One region of the Pseudomonas svalbardensis genome, then DNA from elsewhere that is predicted to be linked to it. Evidence: predicted binding sites of a transcription regulator. Region 1 holds the regulator's gene; each other region holds the start of a gene.
The links. Region 1 encodes FliA, which starts transcription of late flagellar genes. Its sites were predicted from a motif close to CTAAAGTTTNNNNNNNNNNNGCCGNTAA; they were not measured.
Positions count from the first base shown of each region.

Region 2: a site for FliA is predicted at 1,296-1,323, ahead of motA (flagellar motor stator protein MotA). Genes of this name have one in related genera too.
Region 3: a site for FliA is predicted at 941-968, ahead of QFX16_RS04005 (methyl-accepting chemotaxis protein). Genes of this name have one in related genera too.
Region 4: a site for FliA is predicted at 1,085-1,112, ahead of QFX16_RS15840 (methyl-accepting chemotaxis protein). Genes of this name have one in related genera too.

Region 1 is NZ_CP125619.1:1,860,913-1,863,115, reverse strand. It holds gene QFX16_RS08500 (protein phosphatase CheZ) at 1-136, opposite strand, end outside; gene QFX16_RS08495 (chemotaxis response regulator CheY) at 167-538, opposite strand; gene fliA (RNA polymerase sigma factor FliA) at 706-1,446, opposite strand; gene fleN (flagellar synthesis regulator FleN) at 1,443-2,203, opposite strand, start outside.
Region 2 is NZ_CP125619.1:572,859-575,061, forward strand. It holds gene QFX16_RS02540 (HDOD domain-containing protein) at 1-1,225, opposite strand, end outside; gene motA (flagellar motor stator protein MotA) at 1,392-2,203, shown strand, end outside.
Region 3 is NZ_CP125619.1:923,416-925,618, forward strand. It holds gene QFX16_RS04000 (IS110 family RNA-guided transposase) at 1-831, opposite strand, end outside; gene QFX16_RS04005 (methyl-accepting chemotaxis protein) at 1,057-2,203, shown strand, end outside.
Region 4 is NZ_CP125619.1:3,454,034-3,456,236, reverse strand. It holds gene QFX16_RS15840 (methyl-accepting chemotaxis protein) at 1-958, opposite strand, end outside; gene QFX16_RS15835 (undecaprenyl-diphosphate phosphatase) at 1,252-2,082, shown strand; gene QFX16_RS15830 (DUF1294 domain-containing protein) at 2,079-2,203, shown strand, end outside.

The DNA of each region.
Region 1 (2,203 bases):
CACGGGTCTGATTGAGCTCATGGATCAGTTGCACAGCGTCGCCGAACCTGCCTTTTTCAAGGCTTTCGACCAGTTCGACCGCGTGTTTTTTCAGAGTCGATTCGAAATCGCCCTGTGAAGACTCGTTATGCTCCATAGCTCCCCCGTGGCGCAGTGGCTTCGCACATCAACCGATGCGTTCGAAAATCTTCTCGATTTTTTCTTTTAACGCCTGGGCCGTGAAAGGCTTGACCACATAGCCGTTAACACCGGCTTGGGCTGCCTCGATGATCTGCTCGCGCTTGGCTTCAGCGGTCACCATCAGCACCGGCAGGTGCTTGAGCTTTTCATCGGCACGCACGTGGCGCAGCAGATCGATACCGGTCATGCCAGGCATGTTCCAGTCTGTTACCAGAAAGTCGATGCTGCCGCTGTTGAGAACCGGAATGGCAGTAGTGCCATCGTCGGCCTCGACCGTGTTGGTGAACCCAAGGTCACGCAACAGGTTTTTAATGATCCGCCGCATCGTTGAGAAGTCATCAACGATGAGGATTTTCATGTTCTTGTCCAATTCGACCTCCAAGCAGTCTTAAACGCGCCCAGCACCTGGACGCGCCATTTCAATCAATCCGGCAAAGCACTCAATGACTGTCTGGAGCACAACAGATCGGGACCGGTACGGTTCAACACCCCACCAGCCGCGTTCGCAGTGTCCCCACACTGCCTTCAGCGCGCTCGCCACTCCCCCAAACGCCCCCGCAAACGGGCCGCGCACTGGCTGTGTAACTGGCTGACCCGAGATTCGCTGACCCCCAGGACCTCACCGATTTCCTTGAGATTCAACTCTTCGTCGTAGTACAGCGCCAACACCAGTCGCTCACGCTCCGGCAAATTGGCAATCGCGTCCGCCAGCGCTGCCTGGAAGCGTTCATCTTCCAGATCGCGCGACGGCTCCAGATGAGCACTGGCGCCATCCTCGTGCAGCCCTTCGTGTTCGCCGTCCTGCAACAGATCGTCGAAACTGAATAAGCGGCTGCCCAGGGTGTCGTTCAAAATCCCGTAATAATCGTCGAGACTCAATTGGAGTTCGGCCGCAACCTCGTGATCTTTAGCGTCACGGCCGGTTTTAGCTTCAATCGAGCGAATGGCGTCGCTGACCATCCGGGTATTGCGGTGGACCGAACGTGGCGCCCAGTCCCCCTTGCGTACTTCATCGAGCATCGCGCCACGGATTCGAATGCCCGCGTACGTCTCGAAACTCGCGCCTTTGCTGGCGTCGTATTTGGTCGACACTTCAAGCAGGCCGATCATCCCGGCCTGGATCAGATCTTCCACCTGAACACTGGCTGGCAGACGCGCCAGCAAGTGGTAGGCAATGCGTTTAACCAGTGGCGCGTAACGCTCGATCAGCTCGTACTGCGCGTCACGTGCCGACTTCTTGTAGAGGTTGTAGCCACTGGCTGTCATAGCACGGGTCCTGCCGTTTGTTGCACGAGGCGCTCGACGAAAAACTCCAGGTGCCCACGCGGGTTGGCAGGCAGCGGCCAGGTATCGACCTTCTGTGCAATGGCCTTGAACGCCAGTGAGCACTTGGACCGCGGGAAGGCTTCGTAAACGGCGCGCTGCTTCTGCACAGCCTTGCGCACACTTTCGTCGTAAGGCACCGCGCCGACGTATTGTAAGGCGACGTCAAGGAAGCGATCCGTGACCTTGGTCAACTTGGCGAACAGGTTGCGACCTTCCTGCGGGCTCTGGGCCATGTTGGCCAGGACCCGGAAGCGGTTCATGCCGTAATCGCGGTTCAGCAGTTTGATCAGTGCGTAGGCATCTGTGATCGAGGTCGGTTCGTCGCAGACCACCAGCAAGACTTCTTGCGCTGCGCGAACGAAACTGACGACCGAGTCTCCAATGCCCGCAGCGGTGTCGATCACCAGCACGTCGAGGTTGTCGCCGATATCGCTGAACGCCTGGATCAGGCCGGCGTGTTGGGCCGGGCTCAAATGAACCATGCTCTGTGTGCCGGACGCGGCCGGGACGATGCGAATGCCGCCAGGGCCTTGCAACAGTACGTCGCGCAGCTCGCAGCGGCCTTCGATCACGTCGGCCAAAGTACGTTTGGGTGTCAGTCCCAGCAGGACGTCGACGTTCGCCAGCCCCAGATCGGCGTCCAACAGCATGACGCGCCGGCCGAGCTCAGCTAGAGCCAGGGACAAGTTCACTGACA
Region 2 (2,203 bases), 1.3 Mb from region 1:
TTGGCAGCCCGGCCGTCTGGTGCACCCGCAGATTGTCATGGGTGCGGTCGGCCATCAGGATCATCACCCGACGCATGCCGCACGCGACCAAAGCGTCCCGGGCAGAGGTGGTCAAGTGCATGGCATTGGTGAAGCGACTCGGCTCAACCAGCAACTCGGCACACTGTCTGCGCCATTTCGCCAGGTCTTCGGCAGTCGGTGCCGGGGCTGGCAGCAATCCGGCGTGAACGCGGTTCATGCCCCACGGCCAGATCAGTGAAACGGCCGGGTGCCAAAGGTCTGGCATGGCGTGATGGCGGGCGCTGTTGGCGGCCTGTTGGTGCAACTGCTGCTGCACTTCGTCCATCGGCATTTGCAGGTAAAGGCTGGTCAGGTACTGCCAGCGTTCACTGTGCGGACTGTCCCAGGCCTGTTGCGCCGACAGCGCCAGACCGTTGGCCAGCAGCACCGTATTGGCCGGTTGATTGAGCCAGCGGCGCAGGGTCGGATCGTCATCGAGGCGGTTCTGTTGGCGCAATGGATGATCGCTGTCGCGCGCGATGCGCAGCACTTTCACCAGCTCACGTTGCTCGTTGAGCAGCAGCCGATAACCCTGTTGCACCCAGATTGGCAGGCGCCAGATGTCCACGAGCGCCAGGCAGATGTCCAGCAGGCGCGCGCCGAACAATTGCTTTTCGACTTTGCGCGCTGACTCGCCTTTGTGGATGACCCGCAGCTCCCACTCTTCGAGCAGCTGCGGATGGGTCAACGCCATCGGCCAGAGCGGCGAGAGAAACAGCAGGCTGCCCCAGTGGATGTCCTGCCACAGCCGCGCCAGGCGACTGGCGAAAAAACCGTTGGCCTGTTGGGTCGCGTGCTGGCTGATCAGCTGCAGCTGACGCAGGGCGATCGGGATCTCCGATTGCGGCTGGGCAGGCAGGCGGGCTAGCAGTTCTTCGGTGCGCTTCAAACCGAGGCGATTGATCGCCACCTCAAGGTTCTCCGCAGGCTCGGTCATGCTGCCATGGGTGTGGCGATTGGCTTCGCGAATCACGCTCAGCGCCAGCGCCGGGCTGTCCTGTATCAGTTCGGCGATATCGCGCAGGGAGCTGCGACTGTTGGCGATGGCTTTGCAGACACGGTCATGACTGACTTGCGGAACCGGCAGGCGCACGCCATCGAGAAGCTTGACCCAGCCTTCGAGAGTGGTCGGTTTTGGAATTGGAACGTTCGTTTCGTTAGCCATGGTTGGACGCGATCATCGTCTGCATTACCTATGCCCGGAGCGGGCCAAATTGGCTTTTCGCCTGAACTGGCTATAGTCTGGCGCAGTTTTGCCGATAAGTAGAAGAAGAGATTTTTTAACTTCCGAATATGACCTTGAACCCGACTCAGTAAGTGCTCTCCTACCTATGGCTAAAATAATCGGCATCATCGTCGTATTCGCGAGCGTGCTCGGCGGATACGTGCTCTCCCATGGCAAAATTGCCGCCCTGATTCAGCCCTTCGAGGTGTTGATTATCGGTGGTGCGGCCCTCGGTGCATTCCTGCAGGCCAACCCCGGTTACATGACCATGCACGTGCTCAAGAAGTCCTTGGGCATGTTCAGTTCGCGCTTCAACCACACGTTCTATCTGGAAGTGCTGGGCCTGATCTACGAGATCCTCAACAAGAGCCGTCGCGAAGGCATGATGGCCATCGAAGGCGACATCGAAGATGCCGCCGCGAGCCCGATCTTCGCCAAGTACCCGGTCGTGCTCAAAGACGAGCGCATGACCGCGTTCATCTGCGATTACCTGCGGATTATGTCCTCCGGCAACATGGCTCCCCATGAGCTTGAAGGCCTGTTCGACATGGAGCTTTACAGCCTCAAGGAAGACCTGGAACACCCTGCCCACGCGGTGAACGGCATTGCCGACGCCATGCCGGGTTTCGGTATCGTCGCGGCGGTGCTCGGTATCGTGGTGACCATGGCCTCCCTGGGCGAAGGCGACCAGAAATCCATCGGTTTACACGTGGGTGCAGCCCTGGTCGGTACCTTCTTCGGTATTCTCGCGGCATACGGCTTCTTCGGCCCATTGGCCACTTCCCTGGCCCACGATGCCAAGGAAGAACTCAACGTCTACGAAGCCATCAAGGCCTCGCTGGTCGCTTCGGCCTCCGGCATGCCGCCATCGCTGGCGGTAGAGTTCGGCCGCAAGGTTCTGTACCCGGCGCACCGTCC
Region 3 (2,203 bases), 940 kb from region 1:
CTTCCCGCTGCTGTGCTGATCAGGGACCATGCCGAAGTACGCGGCGAACATGCGAGCATTGGGAAAACGCTCAGGCTTGGTTTCCTTGGCCACCAGCGCCGTAGCGGTGATTGGGCCGATACCGCGCACAGTCATCAACCGTTTGGCTGTCTTGTCGGCGTTCGCGGCCACTTCCAGGCGTCCCGTCAGGACGTTGATGCGCTCGCCCAAATGGCGCCACTCGGCCAACAGTTCGTCGATCAGTTCGCGCAACATGGCAGGCACCGGCTGAGTGGCATCCTCCAATATCCGCGGGATTCTCTGGCTGATCGCGACGTCGCCCTGTGCCAGCGCAATCCCGTGCTCAAGCAGCAGGCCGCGCATCTGATTACTCACGGCGGTGCGGCGACGCACGTAACCTTGACGAGCGCGATGCAGTGCCTGCATGGCCAGCGCTGCGACACTTTTGACCGGCACTGCGCAGATCTTTTCGTCGCGACCGGCACGCAGGATTGCCAGCGCATCGTTACGATCATTTTTAGGGCCGCTGCGATGCTTGGCCACCAGACCGGCAGGAAGGATCCGCGCCAGGTTGCCTTGATCCTGCAACTGCCGGGCCCAAGCTTGAGCGCCCGGGCCGGTCTCCATCAGGACCACGACATGAGGCGGCAGCTGGCGGAGAAACTCGTAGAACGCCTCGCGCGACTTGATCCGCTGCTCATAATGCACCTTGCCGAGGGCGTCTTCGCCGGCGAGCTGGAAAACATGCTTGGCCAGGTCGACCGCCACGGTAGTGCAGGCCGATAAATCGGCAGAAGACAAAGATTGATCAATCGAAGTATGCTTTTTCATGGACTCGCCCTCGCTGTCGTTGGCTGTTTAGACTGCCACCGTGGCGCATTGACGCCTCGGCGTGGGCGAGTCCATTCAATTACAGGACCGCGTACGCCGTGTCGTTAACCTTAAGTTACAAAACCTCTCGCCGATTTGAGCTATACAGAGACAGCGCCGAATAGTGGCTATCTGCTCTCGACCCGCGCCTGCCAATAAAAATAAGAAATCAAAGGGAGACTTCCAGTGAAGAGCTTGCTCTATCCCGCCGTCGCGCTGATGAATCGCCTGAGCTTTGGCATGAAGTTCAGCCTGATCAGCGTGCTGTTCCTTGTGCCGATGTTGGTGACCAACTTCTATCTGGTGCGCGATTCTTATCGAGAATTCCAGGGCACCCGGGTCGAACTGCAAAGCCTCGACCTGCTGGGCAGCAGCCTGACGTTACGGCGCGATCTGGAAACCCTGAACAATCTGGTGCAGATCAACGTCACCCTAGGTCAGTCCGGCAAGGCCGGCAATATCGAGTCGCAGATCAGTACCTTGGGGCAAAGTGTGTTGACCCGTTTGCAAGGGCTGACGGCGATGACCACTGACCCCGAGCAAATCATGGTTTTTGATGGCAAGCGCGATGAAATGATCGCCGCGTTCAAGGCCCAGCAAGCGGAAAATTCCCTGCAAAGCAAAAGCGCGATGATCGGCAAGTTGCTCGGCAACGCACAAATTTTCAGCCAGATCATCGCCAGTCAGGCCGGCCTCAGCCGCGACACCCAGAGCGACATGCGCCAGCTGAGCGAACTCATTACCAATGTCACCCCGCCCGTTACCCAGCTTCTGGGCGAAGGCCGGGCGATGGGCTCTTTTTCGCTGGGGCAGGGCTTTCTCAACTCAGCATCGAGTACCCGTTTTGATGAGTTGCTGGCGCAGATCGAAAAACTGCAGGCCGAATATGCCCTGAAGTTGCAGGACGCACTGGGCTCCAGCAAAGCGGCACGGGAAACCCTGGCCGCTCAGGCCGATAACAGCAAGGCATCGTTGAAAAAGGCCAGTGAACTGTTCGAAGAGCAGGTAGTGATGGCCGACACGCTGGATGCGCCGTGGCAGGGCTTTTACGATCAGGTCACGGGCCTGATGGACCAGACCTACCAACTCAATGAAGCCACCCTGAAGTTTCTCGGCACCCAGTTACAGCTGCGACTGGAGCAGAACCGCACGCATATGGTCTTGCAGGCCGTGGCGCTGTCGGTGGTGTTTGTGTTGATTTTTTACCTCTACGGCGGCTTCTACGCTTCGACCCGCACCACCCTCAAGCGTCTTGGCGCGGTGATGGACAAAGTCGCGGCCGGCGACATGACGGTGACCTTCAGCGCCAACAGCCGGGATGAACTGGGCGAGT
Region 4 (2,203 bases), 1.6 Mb from region 1:
TCGCGACGTCGTGCACGCCATACGTCACTTCATTGATGGCAGTGGCCACCAGTTCCATTTGCTGGGACTGTTGCTGACTGCGTTGCTGGGCCTGGGCGGCGTCGTTGCCCAGTTCGCTGGAAGACTGGCCCAGGGCACTGGCGGACACTTGCAGTTCCCTGATCACCAGTCGCAGCTTGGCGGTGAAGGCGTTGAAGTGGCGTGCCAGTTGCGTGACTTCATCCTGGCCATGTGTGTCGAGGCTGCGGGTCAGGTCGCTCTCGCCGCTGGCGATGTTGGCCATGGCGTTCACGGTTTCCTGCAGTGGACGCACGATGCTGCGGGCAATCAGGATGACCAGCGGCGCCATGATCAGGGCAATCACCAGCCCCACGAACGAGGCCTTCCAGACCTGACCATAGAACTCGGCCTGCATGTCATCGATATACACGCCCGAACCGATTACCCAACCCCAGGGCTCGAAGAGTTTGATGTAGGAAGTTTTTTCTACCGGCGCGCTGGCGCCCGGTTTCGGCCAGCGATAGTCGACGGTGCCGGCACCCTTGGTCTTGGCGACGGCGACCATTTCGTTAAACAGGGCAAAACCGTCGGGGTCGCGGATCGCCGATAGGTTCTGGCCATCGAGTTTCGGGTTGGCCGGGTGCATGATCATCACCGGCGTCAGGTCATTGATCCAGAAGTAGTCATTCTGGTCATAACGCAGACCACGAACGGCGCTCAGAGCCTGCTTCTGCGCAGCATCGCGGGTGAGCGTGCCGGCGGTTTCGAGGTCGTGGTAATAGGTCAGAATACCGCTGGCGGTTTGCACCACATGCTGGGTTTTCTGAGCCTTGGCGTGGTACAGGTCATCGTGAATCTGCTTGAGCATCAAGACGCCCAACGTCATTAGCATCAGGACGGCCACGATCAAGATAAGCCACAAGCGTCGGCTGATCGACATACTGCGCAAGCTGTTCATAATGCTGTCACTCCGGTTTCTTTTTCTTGTAATAAATGATCGCCAGCATCCAACCACACTTTGCCAATCGGTCATATCCGACCCAAGTCCAATAACGCGCAGCGTTAATCAGACTTGTCTGATAGGATTTCGGCCCCGCACGGAAAAACCTGAATCCAAGTTGATTTTTCACGGAATTTTTATGATTTCGTCTGGATTCTATGCGCGCGGTGCAGCAGCGACGCTGACCGCAGTCAACGTTCTGAAAAAAATACTTACGGGCATGCCGTGGCGCATCGCTTCTTGGGGGATTGATGGATCTTTGGACTGCCTTTTCGGCATTGATTCTTGGGGTTGTAGAAGGGCTGACGGAGTTTTTGCCGATTTCCAGTACCGGCCACCAGATCATCGTGGCTGACCTGCTCGACTTCGGTGGCGAGCGGGCCATGGCCTTCAACATCATTATCCAGTTGGGCGCGATTCTGGCGGTGGTGTGGGAGTTTCGTCGCAAGATATTTGATGTGGTCATCGGTTTGCCGACGCAGCCGAGCGCTCGACGCTTTACCGCGAACCTGCTGATCGCCTTCCTGCCGGCCGTGGTATTGGGGGTGATTTTCGCTGATCTGATCCACGAGTATCTGTTCAACCCGATCACCGTGGCCACGGCGTTGGTCGTGGGCGGTATCGTCATGCTGTGGGCTGAGCAGCGTCAGCATGAAGTGCATGCCCACACCGTCGACGAAATCACCTGGAAAGACGCGCTGAAAGTTGGCTTTGCCCAGTGCCTGGCAATGATTCCCGGGACCTCGCGTTCCGGCTCGACGATCATTGGCGGTTTGCTGTTCGGCTTGTCGCGCAAGACCGCCACCGAGTTTTCTTTCTTCCTGGCGATGCCGACCATGGTCGGCGCGGCGGTGTACTCGGGCTACAAGTATCGCGACCTGTTCGTTCCGTCTGATTTTCCGGTGTTCGCGATCGGTTTCGTCACGGCGTTCATCTTCGCGATGATTGCCGTCAGAGCCTTGCTGGTGTTCATCGGCAGCCACAGCTATGCGGCGTTTGCCTGGTATCGCATCGCATTCGGCCTGGTCATCCTGGCCACCTGGCAGTTTGGCTGGGTTGACTGGGCCGCGGTCAAGCCATGAATGATGGCAGCTCGCGCAACAACCCCGGACGCAAACCCGCAGGAGAGATTCGCAATCTTCAGCTGAAATTGTTGGTGTTTGCGGTCCTGTGCGCGCTGCCGCTGTACGGCTCGATGTCGTT